4 regions of the Mesorhizobium sp. M0938 genome follow, and region 1 is predicted to be linked to each of the others. Evidence: riboswitches for the same ligand, from Rfam matches in the RefSeq annotation. Region 1 holds a riboswitch; each other region holds the start of a gene.

Evidence for each region. Region 1 has a riboswitch for cobalamin ahead of NKH73_RS00710 (aromatic ring-hydroxylating oxygenase subunit alpha). Riboswitches for the same ligand answer to the same signal wherever they lie in the genome.
Region 2: linked by a shared signal. The riboswitch ahead of NKH73_RS14600 (ABC transporter ATP-binding protein) and the one ahead of NKH73_RS00710 (aromatic ring-hydroxylating oxygenase subunit alpha) in region 1 are both predicted to bind cobalamin.
Region 3: linked by a shared signal. The riboswitch ahead of NKH73_RS13440 (DUF1636 family protein) and the one ahead of NKH73_RS00710 (aromatic ring-hydroxylating oxygenase subunit alpha) in region 1 are both predicted to bind cobalamin.
Region 4: linked by a shared signal. The riboswitch ahead of metE (5-methyltetrahydropteroyltriglutamate--homocysteine S-methyltransferase) and the one ahead of NKH73_RS00710 (aromatic ring-hydroxylating oxygenase subunit alpha) in region 1 are both predicted to bind cobalamin.

Annotation. Positions count from the first base shown of each region.
Region 1 is NZ_JAMYNS010000001.1:155,765-162,962, reverse strand. Features, by position in the region: gene NKH73_RS00725 (molybdopterin-dependent oxidoreductase) at 1-103, shown strand, start outside; gene NKH73_RS00720 (FAD-binding oxidoreductase) at 100-846, shown strand; gene NKH73_RS00715 (FAD-binding oxidoreductase) at 935-2,050, opposite strand; gene NKH73_RS00710 (aromatic ring-hydroxylating oxygenase subunit alpha) at 2,076-3,323, opposite strand; cobalamin riboswitch at 3,539-3,740, opposite strand; gene NKH73_RS00705 (DUF680 domain-containing protein) at 4,248-4,463, shown strand; gene NKH73_RS00700 (DUF680 domain-containing protein) at 4,550-4,771, shown strand; gene NKH73_RS00695 (DUF680 domain-containing protein) at 4,842-5,078, shown strand; gene NKH73_RS00690 (ABC transporter ATP-binding protein) at 5,277-6,389, opposite strand; gene bglA (beta-galactosidase BglA) at 6,414-7,198, opposite strand, start outside.
Region 2 is NZ_JAMYNS010000007.1:102,110-109,307, reverse strand. Features, by position in the region: gene NKH73_RS14605 (ABC transporter substrate-binding protein) at 1-299, opposite strand, end outside; gene NKH73_RS14600 (ABC transporter ATP-binding protein) at 296-1,108, opposite strand; cobalamin riboswitch at 1,201-1,404, opposite strand; gene NKH73_RS14595 (GyrI-like domain-containing protein) at 1,692-2,525, shown strand; gene NKH73_RS14590 (bifunctional helix-turn-helix transcriptional regulator/GNAT family N-acetyltransferase) at 2,532-3,464, opposite strand; gene NKH73_RS14585 (hypothetical protein) at 3,539-4,390, opposite strand; gene NKH73_RS14580 (class I SAM-dependent methyltransferase) at 4,477-5,274, shown strand; gene groES (co-chaperone GroES) at 5,435-5,731, shown strand; gene groL (chaperonin GroEL) at 5,794-7,198, shown strand, end outside.
Region 3 is NZ_JAMYNS010000006.1:322,261-329,458, reverse strand. Features, by position in the region: gene NKH73_RS13450 (cobaltochelatase subunit CobN) at 1-3,649, opposite strand, end outside; gene cobW (cobalamin biosynthesis protein CobW) at 3,668-4,705, opposite strand; gene NKH73_RS13440 (DUF1636 family protein) at 4,702-5,136, opposite strand; cobalamin riboswitch at 5,175-5,378, opposite strand; gene NKH73_RS13435 (winged helix-turn-helix domain-containing protein) at 5,408-6,607, opposite strand; gene NKH73_RS13430 (NADH-quinone oxidoreductase subunit A) at 6,943-7,198, shown strand, end outside.
Region 4 is NZ_JAMYNS010000033.1:13,685-20,882, forward strand. Features, by position in the region: gene NKH73_RS31420 (alpha,alpha-trehalose-phosphate synthase (UDP-forming)) at 1-793, shown strand, start outside; cobalamin riboswitch at 1,354-1,555, shown strand; gene metE (5-methyltetrahydropteroyltriglutamate--homocysteine S-methyltransferase) at 1,651-4,002, shown strand; gene NKH73_RS31430 (cytochrome-c peroxidase) at 4,447-5,502, opposite strand; gene NKH73_RS31435 (hypothetical protein) at 6,316-6,669, shown strand; gene NKH73_RS31440 (glycosyltransferase family 10 domain-containing protein) at 6,807-7,198, opposite strand, start outside.

The sequences.
Region 1 (7,198 bases):
GCTGCAGTTCACCGAGCGCGACGAGCCTGGCTTCTGGGAGTTGCGCGGCTATCACATCTATGGCGACCCGTGGCGCGAGCAGCGCTATACGGGCGATCCATGAGCGACGGGCCGGCAGCGCAGTCGCCCTGGCAGACGGTCACCATCAGGCGCATCGAAAAGCGCACGCCGCGCGTCACCAGCTTTTTCCTCCAGCCTTCGCGGCCCTTCGCCTATCGTGCCGGGCAGCATGTCGATGTCAGGCTGACGGCGCCGGACGGCTATCAGGCGCGCCGCTCCTACTCCATCGCCTCGGCGCCGGAAGCCGGCGAGACGATCGAGCTGGCGATCGAAAGGCTCGACGACGGCGAGGTCTCGCCCTTCTTCCACGAGGTGGCTGCGGTCGGCGACGAGGTCGAGTTGCGCGGCCCGCTCGGCGGCCACTTCGTCTGGTCCGACGGCGACGGCGGCCCGCTTCTGCTGGTCGGCGGCGGGTCGGGCGTGGTGCCGCTGATGGCGATGATCCGCCATCGTGCCGCGCTGAAATCGGCGGTGCCCGCGACGTTGGTGTTTTCCGCGCGGGTCTGGGACGAGGTGATCTTTCGCGACGAGCTGATCGATTTCCACGATCGCCGGGACGGCTTCGATCTGGTGCTGACACTGACGCGCGAGCCGGCCCGGCGTCCGGCGGACTATTCACGGCGGATCGATGTTGCGATGATAGAGCAATCGATGGTGCGGCTGCCCGCGCCGCCAAGGTTCGCCTTTGTCTGCGGCTCGAATGCCTTCGTATCGGCCGCCGCCCAGGCGCTGATCGATGCCGGCGTTCCGGCAGGCCTCATCCGCACCGAGCGCTACGGGGTCTAATGCATGTCGCGCAAAATGTGCAGCGGTTTTGCGATACGACATGTCGCATAATGCCGGTCAGACGCGACGCGCTCTAGGCGCCTGCCTTTCAGGCCTCGATTTCCAACGCCGACAGCGGCTTCGAACAGCAGGCAAGGATGAAGCCATCATCGATCTCGTGATCGAGGATGCCGCCATTGTGGCTCATCTCGACTGTGCCTGAGACCTTTTTCACCTTGCAGGTTCCACACAGGCCGAACTCGCAGGCCGCCGGGATGCGCACGCCCGAAGCGCGCGCCGTCTGCAGCACGGTCTGGCCGGCAACGCAGTCGGCATCGACATCCGAAAGCGAAAAGCGGATCGGCGTTGCGGCCTCGGCAGGGGCTTCGATCCCACCCTCTGCCGGCCCACCCTTTGCCGGCGAACCAAACGGGGCCGGTATTTCCTCCACTGCCGGTGCCGCAAAGCTTTCCTGATGATAGTTGGCCATGTCGAAGCCAGCGGCCTCCAGCATCTGCCGCACGGCGCGCATGAACGGGTCGGGGCCGCAGCAGAAGATTTCCCGCTCGCGAAAATCTGGCGCCAAAAGCGGCAGCCTGATCGCGTCGATCCGGCCCATATGGCCGAACCAGCCCTCGCGGCTGGAGCGCTCTTCGATCATGAAGCCGAGCGTCAGGCCCGGCATGCGGCTGCCGAGCAGTTCGAGTTCCTTGCGGAAGATGATCTCCTCGGGCTTTCGCGCGCAGTTGACGAAGCCGACATCGGTCCATGGCGCGCAGTCGTTCAGCCAGCGCAGCATCGACATCATCGGCGTCACGCCGGAGCCGGCCGAAATGAACAGATACTTGGCCGCGGGATGGCTGTGCAGCGAAAAGTCGCCCGTCGGCCCATAGGCCTTCACGTGAACGCCGGGCTTGAGGTTGTCGAACATCCAGCGCGTGCCGATGCTGCCGGCCTGGGCTTTCACCGTCACCGCGATCGAGAACGGCCGCGACGGCGAGGACGACAGCGTATAGGTCCGCATCAGCGGGCCGTCAGTGGTCGGCAGTTCCAGCGTCACGAACTGCCCCGGTCTGTAGCGGAACCAGGTCTGGTTGTCGGAGCGGAAGGTGAAGGTCTTCACGTCAGGCGCCTCGTCGCTGACGCCGATCACTTCCAGAACCTGGAGCCTGTCGTTCCAGGGCGCCATATCGTCGAGATGGCGGTAGAGCCCGAGATCCGTCATTGCGTTCATCTCTTCACGTTTCTCTTCAGGCGACGCTGCGCAGCGCCGGCCGGCCGCCCTCGGCAAGGCGCGGTTCGATGAACGAGGCGTACCATTCGACGAACTGGATGACGCCGCCCTCATGCAGTTCCGAATAGGGGCCGGGCTCGTAAGCCGGCGACAGGATGCCGAAGGCGTTTTCCTCGACGATGCGGCGGTCCTGGTAGTTGGTCTCGGTCCACACATGGGTGAGTTCGGCAAGGTCGTAATCGACGCCTTCGACCGCATCCTTATGGACCAGCCATTTGGTAGTCACGGCGGTTTCCGTGGCGCTGATCGGCAGCACGCGGAAGGTGACCGCATGATCGCCGAGGATGTGGTTCCAGGTCGTCGGATAGTGATAGAGCAGCAGCGAGCCGATACGGTCCGTGGAAACGCTGTCGGAAAGGTTCTTCTTCACGGCGCGCCTTCCCGTCATCGTATAGCTGACGGCGTCGCGCAGCAGCGGCGCGCGGGTGGCGCGATACTGCCCGGCCGGATCGATGCGGAACTTGCTCGGCAGGCCCGCCGCCTCGCATTTCGCCCAGTGCGCCAGCATTTCCGGATCGCTGTCGGCACCCTGCACGCCGGTCACGGTCGGCGCTTCCGGGAATGTCTTGCACAGTTCCGGATGGTTGCCGGCGCAATGATAGCACTCGCGGTTGTTTTCCCAGACGAGCTTCCAGTTGCCCTTCTCGACGATGGTCGATTCGAAGGCGACCTTGGCCTCGCGCAGCCGGTGCGGCAACAGGTAAGGTTCGATCATGGCGCGCATCGGCGCGAAATCGGCGGGCTCCCTGGCCAGGCAGATGAAGATGTAGCCGCCGACGCTCTCGCAGGCGACCGGCTTCAGGCCGAACTGGCTTTTGTCGAAACCGTCCGCCATCTGGCGGGCGAACAGAAGCCGGCCGTCCAACTCATACGTCCATTGGTGATAGGGGCAGACGAGCTTCGCCGCCGTGCCCTTGTCAGCATTGCAGACGCGGCTGCCGCGATGCCGGCAGGAGTTGTGGAAGGCATTGATCTTGCCTTGCTGGTCGCGGACCAGCACAACCGGATAATCGCCGATCTGGGCGGTGATGTAGCTGCCCGGCTTCGGCAGTTCGCAATCATGGCCGATGAACAGCCAGTCGCGATACCAGATCAGCTCCATGTCGAGTTTGAAGAAGTCGGCATCGGTGTAGAAGGGCTGCTCGAGCGAGTAGCCTTGCCTGCGGCCGTGCAAGAGCCTCAGCATGTCGTTGCGCGCGTCCATGTCCTGTCCTCGCTTTCGTCGCATCGGCCCGAAAATCGGAATCGATTTTCGGAAAGCACGATGCGCAGGTTCAAAGTCTTGGAGCGTACTTTGTGCGTCCAAGTGAACGCACGTCGCTCCAAGGACTGAACTGGTGGTGATGGAGGAAGGATCGGCTGCAGGCCGGTGAAGGACCGGCATGCTCTATCCACCTCTTGACCGCCCACCGCGATCAGTCGAGTTCAACACCTCGGGCTGGTTTCCGGGCTCTGGAGTGTCCTTGCGGGCGGTCGCGACACCTTCCCAGGCTTGTGGCCCAGTGGTCTCCCGTTGCGACTTGAACTCCACCACCGTTGCGGGGGCAGCGCCGGGTTCTGACCGGCTTCCCAATTCTCCGCTTCGTCGTCACCAAGCGGCACCTGAGATGGTGTGATCTAATCATGACGGCCGGCCGACTGTCGGCATGAAAGCGACATCGTATCCATGCGGCGCGACACAGCCGGCGAAGCGTGCAGGTTGGCAATAGCAGGGCTGGAACCCCATTTTTCGGCGGCCATTGCTGGCGGTCGTGGCATCGAATCCGACCCGCGGCGGAGACAAAGAAGGTTAACAGTTTCCAAAAGTGACTATTAGCCACTTCTAAAATCGAACCGAACGGTTCGTTTCTGTTGACAATGCGTGCATGACGCTGTGAACGCGGGTCCGCCAATCCGTCAAATGGGCGAATAGTGTATTTGGCTTAAGTAATTGAAAGAACAACCAAAGTCGATGCAGATAGAAGCACCTGGTACAATTTCAAGGTGCAGATTCTTGGTCCACACGGAACAACTTCGTGATTGGAATCTGCCGGATTGCCTTCCCACATCGGGCCTGTCCGAACGACGCGAATTCCTTTCAAGACACGCCGCTAGACGGACCGAAAACTAAGATACTGGAGTATCAACAATGAAAAAGATTGCTCTTGCTGCCGTCGCCGTTTTGGCCATCACCGGCAGTGCCTTTGCTGGCAGCGACCATTATGGGTCCGACGGCTATGGGTCCGACGGCGCCAACCAGCCGACTGCTGCGGTCGACAGCTCTTACACGGCTTCCATTCAGAAGCCGGCTCACGCTGAAAAGCCCGTTGTCCAGGGCGCCGACCGTGACCGTTTCGGCAATTAACAGCTGATCCCACAATTAACAGCTGATCCCAGACAGGCGGCGGCCAAGTCTGCCGCTCGGGATCTCACAAATCTGGAGTACTAGAAATGAAAAAGATCATTCTTGCCACTGCCGCCATTTTGGCCATCTCCGGCAGCGCTTTTGCCGGTAGCGACAACTTTGGATCTAACGGCGCCAACCAGCCGGCCGTTGGGGTCGACAGCTCGTACACGGCTTCGGTTCAGAATTCGGCATTGGCGCAGAATCCGGTTCCGGCTGACGAGAAGCCCGTCAACAGCAGTGACCGTGACCGCTTCGGCAACAACTAACACTCAGTTCAACAGAGCGGCGGCATCTGCCCGCCGCTCTGGTGGAACATGAAAATCCAGGAACATTAAAATGAAGAAGATTGCTCTCACTGCCGCCGCACTTTTGCTTGTTGCCGGCAGCGCCTATGCCAACAACGACAAGGTTGGCGGGACCGACATCAACGAGCAGGCGACCGTCAACGTCGACAACACGCAGACGTCTTCGGTACGCAACACCGCTTCGCCGGTCTACAAGCTGCTCAATTCGTCGGGCGACTTACACAAGTCCGCCCCGCAGGGCAGCGACCGGAACCTGTTCGGCCGCTAGCGCATCGGCCCGAAAATCGGAATCGATTTTCGAAAAGCACGATGCGTAGGATCAAAGTGTTAGAGCGTACTTTGTGCGTCCACTTGGACGCACGTCGCTCTAACCGCGACCTGAACGCACAAGAGCGGCGGGCTTTGCCCGCCGCTCTTGTTTTTTGGCTTCGCCAAATTGCTTATATCGGCAGTCTTGCTGCCTCTCTCAGGCCGCCTTTGCTTCCGCTTCGTGAAGCGTGAAGGACCGCCCGTCGGCATCGAAGATGTGGAGGTCGCCAGCGTCCGCACTCAGCCGCAGCTTTGCCCCGCGCTTGACCTCGACATTGCCCGGCAGCTTGGTCACCAGCGGCAGGTCGGCGCGGCCGATGTCGACATAGACAAGCTGGACCTCGCCGAGCTGCTCGACATAGTCGACCGTTCCCTCGAAAAGATAATCCGCACCGCTAGCGATCGTCAGATCCTCCGGCCGCACGCCGAAGCTCACTGAAGCACCTTTCACTGAGGCCGGCGTGGCGATCGGCACCGTCGCCTTGCGCCCGCCGACATGGCTGACGATGGTCGGGTTGCCTGATTTGTCGATCGTCGCCGGCAGGATGTTCATGGCCGGCGAGCCGATGAACTGGGCGACGAACAGATTGCCGGGTTTCTTGTAGAGCTCCATCGGCGTGCCGACCTGCTCAATATGACCGTCCTTGAGCACCACGATGCGGTCGGCCAGCGTCATTGCCTCGACCTGGTCGTGGGTGACGTAGATCATCGTTGTGGCAGGCATCGACTCCTTGAGCTTGGCGATCTCGATGCGGGTTGCGACGCGCAGTGCCGCGTCGAGGTTCGACAGCGGCTCGTCGAACAGGAAGACTTTAGGGTTGCGCACGATGGCGCGGCCGATGGCGACGCGCTGGCGCTGGCCGCCCGACATCGCCTTGGGCAAACGGTCGAGATATTTGGTCAGCTGCAGGATTTCCGCCGCCTGGCGCACCCGCTTGTCGATCTCGGCCTTGCTCTCCTTACCGATCTTCATCGAGAACGCCATGTTGTCGTAGACGGTCATGTGCGGATAAAGCGCATAGGACTGGAACACCATGGCGATGCCCCGTTTCGACGGCGGCACGTCGTTGACCACCTCGCCGTCGATCCTGAGCTCTCCGGAGGTGATTTCCTCAAGCCCGGCGATGGACCGCAGCAAGGTCGACTTGCCGCAGCCCGAGGGCCCGACGAAGACGATGAACTCGCCCGACCTTATGTCGAGGTCGATGCCGTGCAGAATGTTGAGATTGCCGTAAGATTTCTTCACTTGCCTTAGCGTGACATCGGCCATGGTTCCCTCCGGTGAATTGCAAACTTAGTCGATGCGCCCAAACCAGGCGCCGTAGCCGCCGAGGCGGATAGAACCGGCGCCAGTCTGTCCCGAAAACCCGTGCCCCGGCAAGGGCTGCAGCGAGCGTCCGCCGAGATTGACCTCCGTCGGCCGACTGCCGAGATTGAAGACGCAGACGATCTGCTCGTTGCCCTCGCGACGCGTGAAGGCGACAGTGTCTCCCTCGCTTTCGACGAAGTCGATATCGCCCTTGGCCAGCGCCGGATGCAAACGGCGGAAGGCGAGAAAGCGCCGGTAGTGTTCGAGCAGCGAGCTGTCGTCGCCCTGCTGCACATCGACCGCTTGCGAAAGGTGCTTGGCCGGCACCGGCAGCCATGGCTTTGCCTTGGAGAAGCCGCCATTGCCGTCGGCGGCATTCCAGACCATCGGCGTGCGGCAACCGTCGCGACCCTTGAATTCCGGCCAGAAGCGGATGCCGTAGGGGTCCTGGAGATCCTCGAACTGCAATTCCGCTTCGCCTAGACCAAGCTCCTCGCCCTGATAGATGCAGACCGAGCCGCGCAGCGACATCAGCAGTGCCGAGATCACCTTGAGATAGGCGGTCTGGTCGGCTTCACCGGCCGCCCAGCGCGAGGCAGTACGCATCACGTCGTGGTTGGAGAAGGCCCAGCACGACCAGCCGTCGCTGGCGACCTTGCCGAACGCCTCCAGCACCGAACGCACCTTGGCCGCGCTGATCTTTTCGGGCGCCAGGAAGTCGAACGAATAGCACATGTGCACGCGTTTGCCGCCGGCGGTATAGGCCGCCA
Region 2 (7,198 bases), on a different contig from region 1:
TCGACGGCGACGAGGTTTTCGAGCGTCGGGTATTTCGGCGCGAGTTCCGGGATCGCGCCCTGCTCGGCCTTGAATTCCGGACCGACCTTGTACCATCCGGTGATGCCGGTCAGGCCGACGATCGACGGTTGCAGCCCCAGCGCGAAGGCCATCTCGGCCATGTTCAGATCCTGGATGACGGCGCGCTTCGGCGCGGCATCGAAGGTCAGCGGCGTGCCGCAGCTGTCGACAGTTACCGGAAAAGCCAAGGCGGTCTGGGCAAGCAGGAGGGAAGCAGAAGACAGTGCGAGGCGTTTCACGGATGTTGCTCCTTGGTTAAATCGGAAGAGGCGCGGTTTGGAACTTCGAAGACCGTGAGTTCGCGGTCTTCGGTGGGATGGCGCAGCCGAAGCACGTCGACGCCGAAAATGTCGCGGATCAACTGCTTGGTCAGCGCCTCGCGCGGACCGGCGAGTGCCTGCAGTCGGGCCTCGTTCATCACCGCCACCCTGGTGGCAAATGGCGTGACCAGCGACAGATCGTGAAGCACCGCCACGACGGTCATGCCCAACTGCGATACGAGTTCGAGAAGTTCGCTGCGGGCGCGCGGATCGAGATGATTGGTCGGTTCGTCGAGGAACAGGATTTTAGGCTCCTGGGCGATGGCGCGTGCCAATTGGGCGCGTTGCCGCTCGCCACCGGACAGCGAGCCGATCGTGCGGCCGAGCAGCGGCAGCAGGCCGGTTCTGCGAAGCGCTTCGACGACGATGTCGCGTTGCTCGCTCCTTCGTCGCAAACCGGCATGCGGGACGCGCCCAAGCTCGACATAGTCGATCACGGCAAGCCGCGGATCAGGCTGATCGGTCTGGCCGACGACAGCCATGTGCAGCGCCCGCTCGGCGGCAGAAAACGTCTCCAGCCGGCGTCCGGAAAATCTCACCTCTCCCGCGCTTGGCCGCAGCGTACCGCATAGCATGCGCAACAGCGTCGTCTTGCCGGCGCCGTTGGGGCCGATGATGGCGAGGCGGTCGCCCGCCGCCACCGAAAGGCTCACCGCGCTGACCAGGCGCTGACTACCCGCCGTCGCGCTCAGTTCGCGCGCTTCAAGAAGAGGCTGGGAGGCGTCCAACTTACCGTCACTTTCTCAATGGCGACGGAAGGAAGCTGGACCGACCGGCCGACAAGACCGATGTCCACGTCTCCTCCCGGCACACCCCGTCCGGTCAACTCAAGCCGATGGCAGGTCTCCTGGCTCGCGGGTCTTTGCGCCATCCTGCCTTCCCAGCCTTGCCGGCCAGTGGCATTTCGGATCTTGCTAACCGCTTACAGTTGCGGGGGCAGCCACGGCCTCGATCCGAAGATCTCACCGTGTTCCCTTTTCACCCCTCGCCTTTCGACTCGGGGACCATCAGTCGCCCACCCTAATTTCCCGCCAATCACAGCGCAATAAATTTCCGGGGCTCGGAAAGCCACGAGAGCTAGGGTCTTGTCAGAGGGAGTCATATGGATCATCGTTATGTAATAACGTTACTACCTAAAAGACGTTGCTTGCTCCTGTCAAGCTCTTTCGCCTGACGCCTTCGACTGCCGGCCGCCGTCGCGATTTGCGCAGTGCGCAATTTCGATCAAACTGCGAGCTCCAGGAAACGGCACGATGACCTGCCGACGCGAAGACTTTGCCAATGTGAAGACTGGCCCATGCAAGGAGCCAAATGAATCCTACCGAGAAAGCGCTGTGGTTCGTCGAAAGCCATCTGCCGGAATCCGTCTCGCTCGACGATGTCGCCAAGAGCAGCGGGGTGTCGCGCTTTCACGTGACGCGGGCTTTCGGTGCGGCGACCGGCCGTTCGGTGATGGGCTACATGCGGTCTCGCCGGCTGACCGAAGCGGCGCGCAAGCTCGCCGCCGGTGCACCCGACATCCTCTCGCTCGCTCTCGACACCGGCTATGCCTCGCATGAGGCCTTCACCCGCGCCTTCCGCGACCAATTCGGCACCACGCCGGAACTGGTGCGCGCGCAAGGCTCGCTAGACAACCTCGATCTCGTGGAGCCGATCCTGATGGACCAGTCCTTCCTCACCAATCTCGAGCCGCCGCGTTTTGAGGCCAGCCGGCCGTTCCTCATCGCCGGTCTCAGCGAACGCTACAGCTGCGAAACCAGCGCCGGCATCCCGATGCAATGGCAGCGGTTCGGCCCCTATATCGGCAACATTCCGGGCGAGGTCGGCGACGTCGCCTATGGCGTCTGCGTCAATGGCGACGACGCCGGCAATTTCGACTACATCGCCGGTGTCGAGGTGTCCGATTTTTCGGACCTGCCGAAGGAGTTTTCGCGCGTACGCGTGCCGGCGCAGAAATACGCCGTGTTCGCCCATCGTGACCACATCTCGACCATCCGCCGCACGGTCAACACGATCTGGAACAAATGGCTGCCGGCGTCCGGACACGAGATCGCCGATGCGCCCGAATTCGAGCGCTACGGCCCCGAATTCGATCCGCGCAGCGGCAATGGCGGGCTGGAAATCTGGATACCGGTGAAGGGGTGAGAGACGTTACAGCTCCAGGTTCCAGTTCTGGCCGACCAGATCCTTGCCGAAGGAATGGTGGCGCTCTTCCTCGGCAAGCTTGAAGCCCGCCGCCTCATAGATGCGGCGCGCCGAGACGAGAATGTCGTTGGTCCACAATGTCAGCGTCTTGTATCCCTTAGCACGGGCAAAGCCGATGCATTCCTCGACCAGTCGCTTGCCGATGCCGAGACCGCGCGCCGAGGGCTCGACGTAGAGCAGGCGCAGCTTCGCCACCGTGTCCGACTGGCGCACGACAAAGACCGAGCCAACGACTTCCCCCTCCCGTTCGGCGATCCAGCTGCGTTCCCATTTCGGATCGAAGGATTTGACGAAGGCGCCGAGGATTTCGGCGACCAGCGCCTCATAGGTTTCGTCCCAGCCATATTCCTGCGCGTAGAGCAGGCCCTGGCGATGGATGATCCAGCCGATGTCGCCGACCTGCAAAGGCCGCAGCATGTAGGGGACCTTGGGCTCGGCACTGTCGCCCAGCAGGCGCTGCACCGTCTGCATCGCCTTGACCAGCCTGTCCTGCTCCGGATCCGGGAGCCGGTCGAGCAAGGCCGCGACCTGATCGTGCGAACCCTGGTTCAGCGGCGCGAAGGCCGCCCTCCCCGCCGGCGTCAGCGCGATCGACGAGCGCCGCGCATCGGCTTCCGTCGCAGCGCGCTCCACAAGGCCGCGCTCCTGAAACTTTTTCAGCAACCGGCTGAGATAGCCGGCATCGAGACCGAGATCGCGCGCAAGATCGGTGGCGGTCAGCCCGTGGCGATGCGCCAGTTCATAGAGCACACGAGCCTCGGTCAGCGAGAAGGCGCTTTTCAGCCATCCTTCGTCGAGCAGGCCGATCTGGCGGGTGTAGAAGCGGTTGAAGCCCCGCACCGCATCGATCCGCTCCTTGCCGGGTTGATGAATCGTCATGGCATCCTCCTGCCCGACATAGTCAATAATTTAGTTGACTTGGTCAAGTATTAGTTTGGACCAAGCCCACCGCATTATCCGATCCGACGGATGAGGCCTTCGAAGCCGTCGGCGAGATAGGAAGCGCCGGCCGCGAACATCTTCACCAGGTTTTTGGGGCGACCCGGGGTCTTGTTCGCATCGAGGAGTACGGCCCTGCCCTCATGCATGACGAAATCGAACTTGCCATAGTCGAAACCGAGTTCGTGTCTCAAAGCACGCAGTTCGTCGGGAACGGGGACAGGCTCGCGACGGATCGTTTCGGACGCCTTGACCAGCGCGTTTGGCGAGACGTAGCGGGTGCAGCGTTCGCTCTCTCCGCAAAACACCCAGAACCGCGCCGCGAAACCATCGGGTTCTTTCTCCGGAATGAACTTGTCCACGACCAGATCGTCGCGTTCGAAGACGCCATCCGGAACATCCCCGAGAGATCCGTAGACCTCATAGGGCTGCAGGACTGGCATATCAGGAAGTGGCGGTGGTTTCCTCGCGCGCCGCGCTCGCCGATTGAGGAGAGTCTCCGGAATGCCTTGATTGTTGAGATTGCTTTTGACGATGACCGGCCCTTGCCAAACGTCTCCCTGGTTCACCAACGCTCCGCTGATCCGTCGTTTGGATATGTCAGCCGCCCCGACATTGAGGCAGAACGGGAAACTCCGTGCATAGTCGAGATAGTCTGCGGGCGTTATCGTCGCATCGACATGCAGAACCGCGACGTCGGCGCTGTATGTCTTCGACAGACCTTGCTGAATTCGAACCGAATGGCCGCGTCTTTTCAATTCTCCCAGAACGTCGAAAAGCAGATAGGGACTATCCCTGCGCAGCAGGATATCGCGCTTGCCTAGGAAGCGGTCGTGCTCATGTGTTATGACGACGACATGCGCCACAGTTGTCCCCCCTTGTCGTCCTTACCACTTCCGTTAAGCGGTTATGAGCAGTTGATGCCAGACCTTCTTAGGTCCGACGAGCCTGCATGACAAATCATTGGGACGATTATCACCGCCACTGGATGCTCCTGGAGGCGCCGCTCCGGCCGACTGCCGAGACAGTTGGCATTGTCGAGCGCGAGCTTGATCTCGACGAGGCCGACGTTCTGCTGCTGGGCGTTACCCCGGAACTGGCCGGCCTCGGCAAGACGATGTTGGCCGTCGACGGATCCGCTGCCATGGTTTCGGGCGTATGGCCGGGCGATAGCGCCTGCCGCAAGGCAACGACCGGGAACTGGCTGGACCTTCCGCTCGGCCGCGCCAGCGTCGGCGCGGTCATAGGCGACGGTTGTCTGACGGTCGTCGATTCCGCACGCGCTCGCCGCGCCCTCCTGGGCGAGGTTGCCAGAGTGCTGAAGCCCGGCAGCCGTGCGGCGATCCGCGTATTCGCCGGACCTGAGGCATTCGAGGATCTGCAGGACATCAAGGCCCAGGCCCTGGCCGGCGGAATTGAGAATTTCCACGCGCTCAAATGGCGAATCGCCATGGCGTGTACGACCAGCGATTCCGATCGCGCCATAAATGTGCAGGTGATCCGCGACGCTTTTGACAAGACCTTCCCGGACCGCGCCGCCCTTGCCGCGCGAACGGGGTGGAGCGTGGCGTCTATCGGCACCATCGATGTCTATGCGGGTTCGCAAACGACTTACTGCTTCGCGACGCTTGCCATGCTCGTCGACGAGGCGAACGGCTGGTTCGACGAAGTGCGCGTCGTGCCGAGCGGATCGTATCCGCTGGCGGAACGATGCCCGCTGCTGGTACTTGGTTCGCCAAGACACCAATAGTTCGTCGTCCGGCATCGATCGGCTCAACGAGCGCCTTGACTCTCGCATGCCGCCAGCCTATTTCAGCGCCACGTTAGCACTCGCCATTGGTGAGTGCTAACCAGGTCCGGCGCCGCCGGACGGAGGAACTGTTCTCACCATTCTCATCGAGGAATAAAAAATGGCAAAGTCGAAGTTCCGCCCGCTTCATGACCGCGTGGTCGTACGCCGGGTTGAATCCGAATCCAAGACTGCCGGCGGGATCATCATCCCCGATACGGCTAAGGAAAAGCCGCAGGAAGGCGAGATCATCGCCGTTGGTTCCGGCGCCCGCGACGAAGCCGGCAAGCTCGTCCCGCTGGACGTCAAGGCCGGCGACCGTATCCTGTTCGGCAAGTGGTCGGGCACCGAAGTCAAGCTCAATGGCGAAGACCTTCTGATCATGAAGGAATCCGACATCATGGGCATCATCGGCTGAATATCGGCCTCACCGTCACTTAAATCTTCGGGCTCAATTCAAGCCCCTGCCAGGAGCTAAAAATGGCTGCCAAAGACGTAAAATTTTCCCGCGATGCCCGTGAGCGCATGCTGCGCGGCGTCAACATCCTCGCCGACGCAGTGAAGGTGACGCTCGGCCCCAAGGGCCGCAACGTCGTCATCGACAAGTCGTTCGGCGCCCCGCGCATCACCAAGGACGGCGTCACCGTCGCCAAGGAAATCGAGCTGGAAGACAAGTTCGAGAACATGGGCGCGCAGATGGTCCGCGAAGTTGCTTCGAAGACCAACGACATCGCCGGCGACGGCACCACGACCGCGACCGTTCTGGCGCAGTCGATCGTCCAGGAAGGCCACAAGGCGGTTGCCGCCGGCATGAACCCGATGGACCTGAAGCGCGGCATCGACCTCGCGGTAACCGACGTCGTCGCAACGCTGATCAAGAACGCCAAGAAGATCAAGACCTCGGAAGAAGTTGCTCAGGTCGGCACCATCGCCGGCAATGGCGATGCTTCGGTCGGCTCGATGATCGCCGAAGCGATGCAGAAGGTCGGCAATGAGGGCGTCATCACGGTCGAGGAAGCCAAGACCGCCGAGACCGAACTCGAGGTCGTCGAAGGCATGCAGTTCGACCGCGGCTATCTCTCGCCCTACTTCGTCACCAACGCCGACAAGATGGTTGCGGATCTGGAAGACGCTTACATCCTTCTCCACGAGAAGAAGCTCTCCAACCTGCAGGCCATGCTGCCGATCCTCGAGGCTGTCGTGCAGACCTCGAAGCCGCTGGTCATCATCTCGGAAGACGTCGAAGGCGAGGCTCTGGCCACGCTCGTCGTCAACAAGCTGCGTGGCGGCCTGAAGATCGCCGCCGTCAAGGCGCCGGGCTTCGGTGATCGCCGCAAGGCCATGCTGGAAGACATCGCCATCCTCACCGGTGGCCAGGTCATTTCCGAAGACCTCGGCATCAAGCTCGAGAATGTTGGCCTCAACATGCTCGGCCGCGCCAAGAAGGTGTCGATCTCCAAGGAGAACACCACCATCGTCGACGGTGCCGGCAAGAAGGCCGAGATCCAGGGCCGCGTTGCCCAGATCAAGCAGCAGATCGAGGAGACCACCTCGGACTACGACAAGGAGAAGCTGCAGGAACGTCTCGCCAAGCTGGCGGGCGGCGTTGCCGTCATCCGCGTCGGCGGTGCGACCGAGATCGAAGTCAAGGAAAAGAAGGACCGCGTCGATGACGCCCTCAACGCGACCCGCGCGGCCGTCGAAGAAGGCATCGTTCCCGGCGGCGGCGTCGCACTCCTGCGCGCTTCGCTGAACATCAAGGCAACCGGCGCCAACTCCGACCAGACCGCTGGCATCAACATCGTGCGTCGTGCGCTGCAGGCTCCGGCCCGCCAGATCGCGGCCAACGCCGGTGCGGAAGCATCGATCGTTGCCGGCAAGATCC
Region 3 (7,198 bases), on a different contig from region 1:
GAGCGGCGAGATCGTCATCGATGGAATTGCGCAGCGGATGCCAGAGACCGCGCCGCCGTGCCGATAATAAGCGCTCGGCGATGACCTTCGCGGCGGAAGGGTTCTCGCGCAGGATGAAGGCGCGAACCACGGGGTCGCCTAGATAGGCATCGTGCACGGCCTCGATCAGCGCGCCCGGTATGGCGTGGGTGGTCTCGGCGAAACCGACGAGACGGTCGACCGTCTCGGCGAACTCCGAGGCACCGCGCGGTCCGTGCCGCATCTGGCCTGATATGAAGCGCGGGTTGACCGCGCGGGCGCGGACTACCCGCGACACTGCCTCGCCAACCGAGCGCGGCTTTGGCTTTTGCGGGTCCGTGGTGTCGAGCACGATGACGTCGGCGTTCTTGCCGAGTGCCGCAAGCGCCGCTGAAAAGCCGCCGATGAAGGCGACGTCGGCGGAGCCTTCGAGGATGTCGCGGCCGGGGTCGTCGCCGGTGTGGACGAGAAGGTCGGCCTCAGCGATACGATCCTCGAAGGCGCCGGGCACTGAGACACCTTCGCCCTCGGCGCCGCCATAGGCGTGCGAGGTGGCATCGAGATAGGCGCGGCCGATCTCCTCGCGCGCGCCCCAGTCGCCGCTCGACAATAAATCCTCGACGCCGGCGCCGTAGGTGCCAGGCGAGGTGCCGAAAATGCGCGGGCTGATCTTCCCGTCCGCGCGGGTCCTTGCCGCGAGCGGGTTTTCCGAAGCGTCCTCGTCACGGGCTGCGACGGCGTTGGCGGCGGCATCGATCAGGGCGATCTGGGTCGGGAACATGTCGCGGAACAGGCCTGATATGCGCCAGGTGACGTCGACCCGCGGGCGGCCAAGGGCGGCCGGCGGCAGCACTTCGATGCCGGTGACGCGGCCGGTGGCGGAATCCCATTGCGGCCGGCAACCCATCAGCGCCAGGCCTTGCGCGATCTCCTCGCCGCCGGTGCGCAGCGAGGCCGAGCCCCAGAGGTCGATGACCAGCGAGCGCGGCCAGTCGCCATGCGATTGCATGTAGCTGCGGACCACCTCTTCAGCCGCGGCCTTGCCGAGATCAAAGGCGGTCGGCGTCGGCATGGTGCGCGGATCTGATGTGAATAGATTGCGGCCGGTCGGCAGCACATCGCGCCGGCCCCGCGCCGGCGCACCGGCAGGTCCGGCGGCGACATGGCAGCCGTCGAGGGCCGCAAGGAGCGCTGCCTTCTCGGCTGCGGCACTTTGTTTGCGCAACGGATCGGCCTCGCCTTCCGGCGACCGGCCGTAGATGTGCAGGCCGTCCTTGATGGCGAAGTCCTTGAGGTCGCAGAGCCAGGCGTCGATGCGGCGCAGCGCTTCGTCGGGCGCGTCGGTTTTGGCAACGCCAGCTTCGGAAGCGAGACCGGTCTTCTGCGCGGTTTCGACGATCAGCTTCGCCAGGCGGTCGCGGCGGCGGCGGTCGAGCCCGTCGGCCTGGGCATATTCGTCGACCAGCCGTTCAAGCTGCTGCTGGTTCTCGTCAAGCCCGGCGCCGGTCAGCGGCGGCGGTAAATGGCCGAGGGTGATGGCGGCGATGCGCCGCTTGGCCTGTGCGGCCTCGCCGGGGTTGGAGACGATGAAGGGATAGATGACGGGCAACGGACCGGTGACGATCTCGGGAAAACAGGTTTCGCTGAGTGCAACGGTTTTTCCGGGCAGCCATTCCAGCGTGCCATGAGCGCCGACATGGATGAGGGCATGGACGCCGAGCGACTTTCGCAGCCAGAGACCGAAGGCGATCAGCGCATGCCGCGGCGGTAATGTCGGGTCATGGTAGTCGGCGCGGCGATCGGCCGAGCGCCCGCGGTCAGGGGCGAGGGCTACGGTGATGTTGCCGAAGGTGGCGGCGCGGAAGGGGAAATGCCTGTTGTTTGCTGGACTCGAAGGTTGGCGTTCTGTCGCGCCCCCCTCTGTCCTGCCGGACATCTCCCCCACTTGGGGGGAGATCGGCAGTTTTGCTGTCCCGTCTCTTTCTGCAACGTTCGTCGTGGGCGAGACTGTCGGCGAAGGGGCAATCTCCCCCCAAGTGGGGGAGATGTCCGGCAGGACAGAGGGGGGCAACGTAGAGGGTTGACGTTGAGATTCGGCCGTTACCGGATCGGTTGCCGGTTGACCCCAAGCTGCCTCTACGGTCTTTCGTGCTTCTGCAGGCAATCCCGCCAAGAAGTCGAGATAGTCCTCCAACCTCATCCCCTCGTCACCGCGCTCCAGCCTGCCCAGCAATGCACGCGGCGTTTGCGGAATCCCTTCAACGGCATAGCCCTGTTCGCTCAGATCGTGCAGCATCGCCAGCACGCTCGACGGCACGTCGAGGCCGACGGCATAGCCGGTGCGGCCGGGGGCGCTTGGATAGTCGGGGATCAGGATGGCGAGCTTGCGCTGTCCGCGCGGCGTCCGCTGCAGGCGGATGAAGACTTCGATACGGTTCGCCACTTGCGCGACGCGGTCCGGCTCCCGCCGGTTGGCGAAAGCGCGGAAGGCCAAAGCGGGATCGGTTTCGACCTCGCCCTTGAAGGAGATCGCGCCGGCAAGGATGCGGCCGTCGAGCTCGGGCAGGACGACGTGCATGGCAAGGTCGGCAGGCGCGAGGCCGCGCTGATTATTCTGCCAGATGTCACGACGGGTTGTCGCGACGATGACCTGGAACACCGGCACGCCGGCGCGGTCGAAGAGGGTTTCGACGCCGGGCTCGGCACCGGAGGCGAAGGCCGTGGCGGTGATGATCGCGGCAGGCTTCAGCGTTGACAGCGCGGTTTCGACAAAGGCGAGCGAGGCCGGGTCCTTCAAGCTGGAGACGAAGATGGGGACGGGGACCATGCCGCGCTGTCCGAGCGCCTCGAACAATGCATCGATGGGCGCGGCATCTGCGGCAAGAAGCATCGAACGGTAGAAGAGGATCGGGATGATGGGCGCGGCGTCTCCCTCCCCCTCGAGGGGAGGGTGGCCCGCAGGGCCGGGTGGGGTCGTTGCGGCAGTGCTCGACGTTTTTTTCTGTTGGCGCGCGTCAGAGGCGACCCCGCCCCCGGCCTGCGGCCGGACCCTCCCCTCGAGGGGGAGGGGGACGCCGCGCAGTCCCGGTTGATAGTAGCCGGCTTTTGGCACGCTGACAGGTTCAGCGACCGCTACACCCGATCCGGCAAGACTTGCCAGTCTTCGCATCAGCGCCGTCATATTCTCCGGGCCGCCCTCGCGAAAATAGCCGAGCAGGCCGTCCAACTCCTCGCGGGGCAGCGTCGAGCCTTCGATCAGCCGCAAATCCTCGTCGTGACTTTCGCCCGGTAGGAGCGCCAGCTTGATACCGCGATCTCGTGCGACAACGGCAAGCTGGTCGCAACCATAGCGCCACCAGTCGTAACCGCCGAGGATACGAACCAAAATAACCTTGGCGTGCCGGGCGACACTGTCGATCCAGAGGTCGACGGACATGGGATGGCGCAGGTCGCGTAGAGCCGCCAGCCGCATCGACGGCAGGCGTGCCGCATCCGCCTTCCATGCCGCCGCCAGGCCGGCCAGATCGCTGTCGGTGAAGGACAGCGCCACGACATCCGCAGGCGTCTGCCTGAGATCGACAGGCTCGGCGAGATCATCGAGCGAGGCGGATGTTGTGGTGAGGATGTGCATCGCGGCTCGTGCCTGGGGTCAGCCGGCGAGGATACGCTCGATTGCCGGGCGGTTCAGCCCTTTCAGGCCGATGACGACGAGGCGCGAGCGGCGGTCGTCTTCAGCGGTCCAGGCGCGGTCGTAATAATGATTGACGCGCGGACCGACGGCCTGCAGCAGGAGCCGCATCGGCTTGCCGCCGACCTCGACGAAACCTTTGACGCGCAGCACGTTTTGTTCCTCCGCCGCCGTGGCGACGCGCAAAGCCAGTTCATCGGGATTGGCGATCGACGGAATGTCGATGACGAAGGAATCGAAGTCGTCATGCTCATGGTCGAGCTCGTCGTCGTGGTGGGTCTTGCGGTTCTCGATGTCGTCCTCGACGGCAAGGCCTAGGCCGAGCAGCACAGACGGATCGACCTTCCCTTGCGAGGTCGGCACGATCTTGACGGCGCGCGCGGCGTGCTCGCCGATGATGGCCTTGGCACGGGCCGAGCCAGCGGCGTCCATCAGGTCGCTCTTCGACAATATGATCAGGTCGGCGCAGGCGAGCTGGTCCTCGAACACTTCCTCGACCGGATCGTCGTGGTCGAGCGTCTGGTCCTTCACGCGCTGTGCCTGCAGGGCATCCATGTCGTTGGCGACGCGGCCTTCGGCCAGCGCCGGTCCATCGACCACGGCGATGACGCCATCGACCGTCACCCGGCTCTTCACCGTCGGCCACTGGAAGGCCTGGACCAGCGGCTTGGGCAGAGCGAGCCCGGAGGTTTCGATCAGGATATGGTCGACCTTCGGCGTCAAAGACAGGATCTGGTCCAGCGCCGGGACAAAGTCGTCTGCGACGGTGCAGCAGATGCAGCCGTTTGCCAGCTCGACGATGTTTTCCTCGGGGCAGGTGTCGATGCCGCAGCCTTTCAGGATCTCGCCGTCGATGCCGATGTCGCCGAACTCGTTGACGATGATGGCCAGCCGCTTGCCGCCGGCGTTTTCGAGCAGATGGCGGATCAGCGTCGTCTTGCCGGCGCCGAGGAAGCCGGTGACGACGGTGCAGGGCACGCGGGAGACGGAAGTGGTCATATCGGATCCTTCAGAAGGTCGAGGGGAGGGATGCGGGCGACGAGGCCGCGCTTCAGGCAATCGGGGCGGCCGCGCCACGGAATGAGGCCATCGGTCGATGTGGCGAAGAGCTTTGCGCCGGCGACGAGATCGGCGCCGCTGGTCGCGGTCAGATCGCCGAAGACATAGCTCCAGCAGCCGTCGCGCAGGATCGCGGCGCTCAGCCGACGTTTGCAGTTGCCGAGGCATTCGACGGTGCGGATACGGATATTTTCGCCTGATGCAGCGCGGCGCGTGTCTTCGGCCAACAATTCGCCGGCGCGGGGATGGCCGTCGGAGCCGGTCTCGTCGCGGCAGGAGGCGCAGACGATCACGGTGACGCCGGCCAAGGCATCACTATCGCCGGACAAAACGTCCGCTGTCTCAGCCGGAAAACTGCTGTCGCGTTCCAAATCAGGCTCCTTGCCCGGAAAACCCGCCAGGCGATCGGATTCTTATGTCCTAGACGGCAGGTCTCCTGGCTCGCGGGTCATCGCCTTGGTGCCGCCTTCCCGGGACCGTCCCAGTGGTTTTCGGCCTTGGCTCGTCGCTTACAGTTGCGGGGACAGCCGCGGATTTGAAATCGAGATTTCGCACCGCATTCCCTCTTGGCTCCTCCCTTTGCCGAGAGGAGACCGTCTGAACCGGATTTAGGCTTGTGCAGGCAGTCGTGTCAACGCGTGTCTACGACGCGATGATGTCGGCCAACGCCGGACCCAGATCGCCTGCGGGCGTGACTTCAATCCGTTCCAGGCCGAGCCAGCCCTGCATCTGCTTCAATTCCTCGACCAGCGCGGCCGCTGTTTCGGCCGGCGCGGCAGGCTCGGCATAGGCGGCATGGATACGCAGCACGCCGGCGGGGCGGTCAGCCTTGAGGTCGACGCGCGCCACTATCCTGTCGCCAAGCAGGAACGGCAGGACATAATAGCCGTATTGGCGCTTTTCGGCGGGGGTGTAGATTTCGATGCGATAGCGGAAGTCGAACAGCCTTTCCGTTCGGGTGCGCTCGAAGACAACGGGATCAAACGGAGCGAGCAACGCGCGCGCCTGGATCTTGCGCGGAAAACGGGCGTCCTTGTGAAGATAGGCAGGCTTGTCCCAGCCTTCGACGCGCACCGGCAAAAGGTCGCCCACCTCGACCAGTTCCTCGATCCGGCCCTTGATGTCAGCGGGAGAGAGGCGGAAATAGTCGCGCAGGTCGCCCGCTGTCGCGACGCCGTGGGCGCGGGCGGAAATGCGCAGCAATTCGCGATGTGCATCCTCAGGAGAGGGCACCGGCAGGTCGAGCACGGCCGGCGGCAGCACCCGTTCGGGCAGATCGTAAAGCCGCTCGAAGCCACGACGCGACGCCGTGGTGATGCGACCGGCCCAGAACAGCCATTCGAAAGCGTGCTTGGCATCGCTCCAGCCCCACCAGCCGCCCGAGCCTTTCTGACCCTCGAGGGCGGATGCGGCGATCGGGCCGCGTTCGACGACCTCGCGATAAATGTCTTCAATATAGGCGGCGCGTTCGCGGCCCCACTTGGCCAGCCCATTGTACATTTCCTCGCCACGCTCGGCCCGCTGCATGCGCCAGCGCATCAGCGGATAGGTTTCGACCGGCAGAAAGGAGGCTTCATGCGCCCAATATTCGAAGACCGTGCGCTTGCGCGTCACGGCGGCGTTGTCGAGCAGCGCCAGCGGGTAGGGGCCAAGCCTGGAATAGAGCGGCATGTAGTGAGCGCGCACCACCGCGCTGACGGAATCGATCTGCAACAGGCCGGTGCGGGCAAGCACCCGGGTCAGATGGCGGCGATCCGGCGTGCCGTTCGGCCGGGGGTCGGTGAAACCCTGGGCGGCGAGCGCGATGCGCCGGGCTGCGGCGAGCGATATTTTTTCCTTCATGCAGGCGAGGCCCTGAGGGTGTTTCGAACGAGGAGCGATCAATGATTCCGCGCCATGCTAGCAGGGTTTTGGCGGGATATATGTCAGGAGAGAAAAGTGGAGTAAAAAGTGAAGGAAATCAAACCGGAGCGGATCGGACCAGTTTATCCGGATATGCCGTCCAGCACCGTGTTTTGAACAAGGTTTGACTTGCTTCGCCGAAAGCCCTGCGCTAACCCTCGCCGCGTTGCAGCATAGAGCCCCCTAAAACGGTTCAGTGGTTAAACTGTCACGCTTCCGCAAGTGGGTCCGGTGCTGTAATCAGAGTGGATTGGCCGCCAACGGAAAGCTGCAGCATGAACGCATTGTTGAGTTCGTACCTGCCCATCGTCCTGTTCATCGGCGTGGCGCTGGTTGTCGGCCTGGCGCTGCTTGCCGCACCCTTCCTGGTGGCCTACCGCAACCCAGATCCGGAAAAGCTTTCCGCCTATGAGTGCGGTTTCAACTCGTTCGACGACGCCCGCATGAAGTTCGACATTCGCTTCTACCTGGTGTCGATCCTGTTCATCATCTTCGATCTGGAAGTGGCCTTTCTGTTTCCGTGGGCCGTGT
Region 4 (7,198 bases), on a different contig from region 1:
CGCAGATTCGCTTGAGGCGCAGAAAGCCTACATTTCGCAGTTGAAACTTGGCGGAGCAAAGCTAGTTATCGGCGTCGATCGGCTCGACTACACCAAGGGCATCGACAATCGGATTAAAGCTTTCGATCTGCTGGCAGTCGAGCCGCAACGTGTCTCGCTCTTGCAAATCGCAACTCCCTCACGTGGCGACATCCAAGCGTACAGCGAATATCGGCGCGACGTCGAAAGACTCGTCAATCAAGTCAACAACCGGCATGGCACGGACGAGTGGATGCCGATTATCTATGAGAACAGGTCGTTCACCCAAGCTGAGATAGCGGGTCTTTACAGAGCCGCGCGTGTTTGCGTTGTGACGCCGTTGCGCGATGGCATGAATCTTGTGGCGAAAGAATACATTGCTGCACAAGATCCGAGCGACCCTGGCGTTCTGGTGTTATCGAAGTTTGCCGGCGCGGCCGAAGACTTCGCCGAGGACGCCCTGCTGGTAAATCCGAGGCTCTCCGACGAGATAGCTACCGCGATCTCAAGAGCGGCCAGCATGCCGCGCGAAGAACGCATCCAACGCTGGCGGAGGATGATGGACAAACTTGAAGCGTATACGATCCACCATTGGTCAGCGGACTTCGTTCGGCAACTGGACAGCAGCCGGGTTACGGTCCCTGCGGATCACTTCCACTATGTTGGCTTGGGCTGGATCAGCGAGGCCCAAATGCCTTCGTATCGGACCGAGCCAGAATTGCACACCGCGCTGACGCGTGCACTGGATAAAAACTGGGTCCTGCCGATCGTATGATGCAGAATATGAAGCACGCGAGCTTTGCCTGCGTTTGCGCATCCCTCAATGCCGAGCGCTTGGAGAGAGAGATACTTATACTGACCGCCTGAATGCGGCTTAAGCGGCTTATCGGGACCACAGTCGGGCTTTGCATCAGACCCTTGAGCCAGGCTCGGTCAGTGTGGTCTCTTGCCGCCGAGCGGAGTCATCACGATTGCCTAGTCACCCGTGATGACGACTGGCGTGCCAATTCCCGCGGTTTGGCGCTCACTCCGAGAAAACCGCTTCTACCACGCACGCACGGCTTGCGGCCGCATCGTTAAACATCGCCACCAATGCGATCTTCTGCATTCTAATGACGTTGTCACGCGCTTGAAGTCTTGTCCGAAATCCTTCATCGGCGACCTGCGAGGGATGTCGCAGCCCGACAGGGATCCATTAGTTGGACAATGGTGGCAGCGGAGCAGCGCCGCCAATGGGCGACTGAATATTTCACAATGTTAGACAAGCGTAAAAGCGAAATCACATAACGACATAAACATTTCGTTATGCGTCATTGACAAAAGAGCGGACTGCTGTGATTATCTGCGTGTCGTGGTTCTCGCGTGCGGCGCTGCCGCAGCGGAGCTAAGAGGGAAGCCGGTGCAATGCCGGCGCTGCCCCCGCAACTGTTAGCGGCGAGCCAACCCCACTCATGTCACTGAGGCAAATACCCTCAGGAAGACGGGTAGAGGCTATGACCCCGCGAGCCAGGAGACCTGCCACGGCGAATTACGTCCACGGGCGGGGTGTCTCGGTGGCCGCTGCAAGCCGGCGTTCGTGCCGGCCTGCTAGCGCCTTCCTTGTCATCGGCGCCCCAACCATCGGGGTATGACATGACTGACTCTCAGGAAATTCCTGTAGCAACGCTCGGCGTGCCGCGCTTCGGTCGTCGGCGAGAACTGAAATTCGCGCTTGAAAGCTACTGGTCCGGAACATCGTCCGCTGGCGACCTTCTCACGACGTCGAAGGCGCTCCGTGCCGCTAGCTGGGAAGAGCAGCGCGATCGCGGCGTGTCGAAAATCCCGTCGAACGACTTCTCGCTTTACGACCATGTGCTCGACACCGCAGCCATGGTCGGGGCCGTTCCATCCCGTTACGGCTGGAATAGCGGCGAGGTCCCACTTGACATCTGCTTCGCAATGGCGCGCGGCAACCAGGGTCAGACGGAGGATTGTGGACACGCTGGTCACCAGGAGGAGGCTCATGGACCTGGTGTAACCGCGATGGAAATGACCAAGTGGTTTGACACCAACTACCACTACATTGTGCCGGAACTCGATGATGATCAGACGTTCGCCCTCTCGTCATCGAAGCCGGTCGATCACTTCCTCGAGGCTAAAGCTCTCGGCATTCACACACGCCCAGTCATCCTTGGACCCATCACCTTCCTCAAGCTGGCGAAATCGCCTGCCGAGGGGTTCGGTCCCATCGCGCTCCTACCGCGGCTGCTGCCCGTTTACGAGCAAGTCCTGCAGAAGCTGAAGCTGTCGGGAGCCGACTGGGTGCAGATCGATGAGCCAGCGCTTGTCCTCGATCTGAACCCGAACGAACGAGCTGCGTTCGAATTCGCCTATGGCCAGCTGTCGAAAGCCGCGCCCGAGCTGAAGATCATGCTGGCTACGTATTTCGGGTCGCTGGGAGACAATCTCGAAACCGCGGTTTCTCTGCCCCTGGCCGGGCTGCATATTGATCTCGTGCGCGCTCCCGAGCAGCTGGAAACGGTGGGTCGGCTCGCTCCGAAGGATCTGGTGCTCTCGCTTGGCTTGATCGATGGCCGCAACGTCTGGCGTGCGAACCTGCCCGCCATTCTCGACCGCATCAAACCGATCGTCGCCGGCTGGCCCTTGGACCGCGTCGAGATCGCGCCTTCTTGCTCGATGCTGCATGTGCCGATTGATCTGCGCATGGAGACGGAACTCGACGCCGACATCAGGTCGTGGCTCGCCTTCGCGGCCCAGAAGACCGACGAGTTGGTCTTGCTGGCCCGGGCCCTGTCCCAAGGCAGGGATGCGGTGGCAGGCGCGTTGAAAGCGTCTGCCGAGGCTGCCGCCACGCGCGTGACATCCACGAGGATCCATGACCCGCTTGTTCAGGGGCGGATCGCTAGCATTGAGGACAGCGCGAAGCGACGAGAGAGCGCTTTTGGCGAGCGCTCCAGAGTCCAAGCCGGCTCACTCGGGCTGCCGCCGTTCCCGACGACGACCATCGGGTCCTTCCCGCAGACGCCGCAGGTACGCAAGGCGCGGGCCGCTCATGCGAAGGGCCAGCTGAGCTATGTCGACTATGAGACGTTCCTGAAGAAGGAGATCGAGGCTGCAATTCGCTGGCAGGAAGAGATCGGGCTGGACGTGCTGGTGCACGGTGAGTTCGAGCGAAACGACATGGTACAGCATTTCGGCGAGCAGTTGTCCGGCTTCGCGCTCACCCAGCATGCCTGGGTACAAAGCTATGGGTCGCGCTACGTGCGTCCCCCCATCATTTTCGGCGACGTATCGAGGCGCAATCCGATGACAGTGCGCTGGTGGCAATTCGCCCAGTCGCTTACGGAAAAGCCCGTGAAGGGAATGCTCACAGGCCCAGTCACCATTCTCAACTGGTCTTTTGTTCGCGACGACGTACCCCGCTCCGAAGCCTGCCGCCAGATCGCGCTCGCCATCCGCGACGAAGTGACGGATCTCGAAAGATCCGGCGCAAGGATGATCCAGATCGATGAGGCCGCGTTTCGCGAAGGATTGCCACTGCGCCAATCTGACTGGAAAGTCTATCTCGACTGGGCTGTCGAATGTTTCCGGATCGCTTCAACGGGTGTAAAGGACGCGACTCAAATTCATACCCACATGTGCTATTCGGAGTTCAACGAGATCATTCACGCGATCGCTGGAATGGATGCGGATGTCATTTCGATTGAGACGTCGCGCTCGAAGATGGAACTGTTGGACGCCTTCACGAGCTCCAAATATCCGAACGAAATCGGTCCCGGCGTCTATGATATTCACTCACCACGCGTCCCGGAAGTCGGCGAGATTTCGGACTTAGTCATGCTTGCCCGCGAGCGACTGTCCGACGGCCAACTGTGGATAAACCCGGACTGTGGCCTCAAAACACGCAAATGGGAGGAGGTCCGCCCTGCCCTCATGAACATGGTCGCTGCAGCACGCGCGCTCCGGCAGAAAGTGCAGGCGTAAGGCTTCTCTTCCTCACCGTGTGGGGAGTTGCCGGTGGCGGATGTCGGCCGGGAATATGCCAAACCGATCACACTCTTGAAAATAATCCACACGGCGAAAATGTGCAATTTTCCTTCGGCACGTGTCCTCATCCCGCAGAAATATAAATGTGACACCACGCTATAGTATTGGTCCTTGGGAACATACAGGCCCCGCGCCTCGAACAAATCGTACACACGTCGTTTCTCAAAGTAGACTGCTTGGCATGTTCGCTCAGGCGGCGACAATATATGATGCTGCGCGTCTGTCCGCTTCCCCAGTTGATTTGCGCAGACTACGGGCGAGGTTGCAGGTTTCGGGTATTGCTAGCGTGTCCCGCCAATTCGGAGATGGACGTGGCAATTCGTGTGGCCCAAGTAAAAGCCGCAATCATTTTCGATTGCGACGTCCGCAGCCAGTTGGCCCTTATTTTCCTAAGATCTGCGTTACAGGCCGGGGCGTTGTCGCCGTTTCGGAGGGTAAGATGGGATAGGTGACCTCGGGTGCCTCTCCGGTCAGCGAGTTGAGGAAGGCAACAAGCAGATCAACTTCTTCGTCCGCCAGTACTACGCCAAGCTGGGTGGTCCCCATAATAGCGACGGCCTGTTTCAGATCCCAAACCTTGCCCGAATGAAAGTATGGCGCGGTGAGTGCAACGTTGCGCAGCGGCGCCACGCGGAAAACATAGTAGTCATCGGCTGCATTGGTGACCGCGAATCGGCCCTTGTCTTTGTCCGGCAGGACCTCGGCGCTGGGCTGTTCCACGAGGCCAAAGGGGAAATAGGCTTGCCCACCAACGTTGATGCCGGCATGGCAGGACGAGCAGCCTTTGTCCATGAAAAGCGCCAGGCCCTGTTTCTGTTCGGAAGTCATGGCAAGCTCATCACCATTCAGGAAGCTGTCGAACGGGGCCGGTGTGACCAATGTCGCCTCGAAGGCTTCGATCGCCTTGGCGAAGTTGTCGAAGGTGACCCGATCGGCTTCAGCCGGAAAAGCTGCATCGAACCACTCGACATATTGCGGCATGGACTTGAGCGTGGCGATGACTTGGTCCGGTGTATTGGCCATTTCGATGCCAGCTTGGACCGGTCCCTTCGCCTGAGCCTTCAGGTCTGCGGCACGACCATCCCAGAACTGAGCGATGTTGAAGACAGCGTTCAGTACAGTCGGCGCGTTGCGCTGTCCCTTCTGCCAACCATGGCCGATCGAGGTTTCGTGATTGTCGTCGCCGCCCGTGGCCAGGTTGTGGCACGAGTTGCACGACAAAACGCCTGACGCCGAGACGCGTGGATCGAAGAACAGTGCCTTGCCGAGAGCGATCTTTTCCGGGGTGTTCGGGTTGTTGGCGACTGTCGTCGTGGTGGATGGCAAAGCCCTGAAGGTGGCCAATGCCGTATCTCTGAGGTCGGTGGGGATCGAATCCGCAGCAAAGGCGGTGGGTGCCAGCAAGGTGACAGCCATCGTTCTGAATAGGATTTTCATAAATGGTCTTCCTGCGTCGTGCACGCAGCCACTATGCGATCTGCGGCTCATGAACGCCCTGAGCTAGATCAGTTGAGGGAGAGGATCGGGGTCTGGCACCTGTTTTCGCGGCTGAGCTGGGACCCTCTTGGAAGTGATCGCTCTTCTCGATTGGACTTCACGTGCGCTGCACGCCTTGCGAAAAGTGAGCTTCTGAAACCTCAGGGTTCATTCGTTCCTCCTGACCGGCTGATTGCGTGAATCGACCTTATCGACACCCGCCGACTGCACATTGTGATGTCACCAGCGATGGCGGTTTCAATACCTAAGCAGCGACGGTCTATGCGACAGTATGGATGTCCTATCGGAATAGCCGGTCCGCCTTGTCGATCGTCACACCGGCATATAGTTCCGCTTCTACGAACATCCCATCACGCGAGGAAAGACATGGCCAATACGCGCAGTATCGCCAATCTAGCCCTTGTGCCGGCGCGGCGCTTGAGCAGGTCCACCGGCTGTAACTGCCTCACACCTCGATCCACAGATCCTAGGCGATGACCACGTTGTCGTCGTCATTCGACGGACGCGGGGCAGTGGCCCATAAGCGAGCCACCGCAAACTGTGCGGTTGCCAATGCGTAATGAAGTGAATTGGAATGATCTTCGGTTTGCGAAACACGCACATCCGACGCAGCTTGCGTTGACAGAGGCGGTTTTACGCGCAATAGCACTTCCGCCGGCCTATTTTTGTGGAGTTCAATTGTGGTTCGGCCAAGGGCGCTGGGCGCCGGACCGGCCCCGTGTAAACCTCATTAAAGAGAGAGAGAGACCCTGCATGGAAGAATTCTTACCGCGCATCGCCACTGGTGCCGGCATCGGCCCGGCTCTCGCAGAGAAGGGCGTTGGGTTAATGCTGGGTTTCCTGCAAAGCCACGCGGCCGACGGTCCCGTTGCGCGCATGATCGAGGCCATTCCGGGAGCTTCGGAATTAGTAGCGAAATATCATGGCGACGACCCAGAGGGTGGCGGCCTTATGGGGCTCGGCCAGCAATTAATGAGTGAGGGTCTCAGCATGGCAAATATCGCCGGCCTCGCCAACGAGACGATCGCCTGCGCCAAGGAACATGCCGGCGACGAACTCGTGGACGAGGTCCTCAATTCCGTTCCTGGCCTTCCCCAGTTCGTCTGATCAGCGGCAGCCGGGGGCGCATGACCTCGTGCGCCCGTGCCGGCCCGTCTGCGCAGCAGGCATTCTCCGCCGAGCGTTCCGTACCGATCTCGCCAGACCACCGACCGCCGGGCACGCGAAGCGAGCGTTGGAGTACTTCATTCGTCTATTCCAAAATCGACCTCAGGCGAATCGATGTGTATAATTTCCGGCGGTAAAGGTTTATCCTGAACGCTTTCGATGAAGCCCGCGAGATAAGCAAACGTATTGTATTTCTCGAGGACCAACCGCTTCGCCTCTCTTATTGCGCCGCGACGTTCCTTCCAGAGGTCCGAGTCGATGATTTCTTGAATTTTTGGGATTACGTTCTTGTCCTCTGGGTCAATCAGAACCATAGAGTCCGAAGGGAAGAACCTCGTGATTGCCGGGCTGCCGTAATAGATCGGCATTGTTTCAGCAACGAAGCAGTCCATAAGCTTCTCTGTAAAATAGTAATCAGCACGAGTATTCTCGAAAGCTATACTGTAACGGTAAGGTGCGAGTGCGTTCC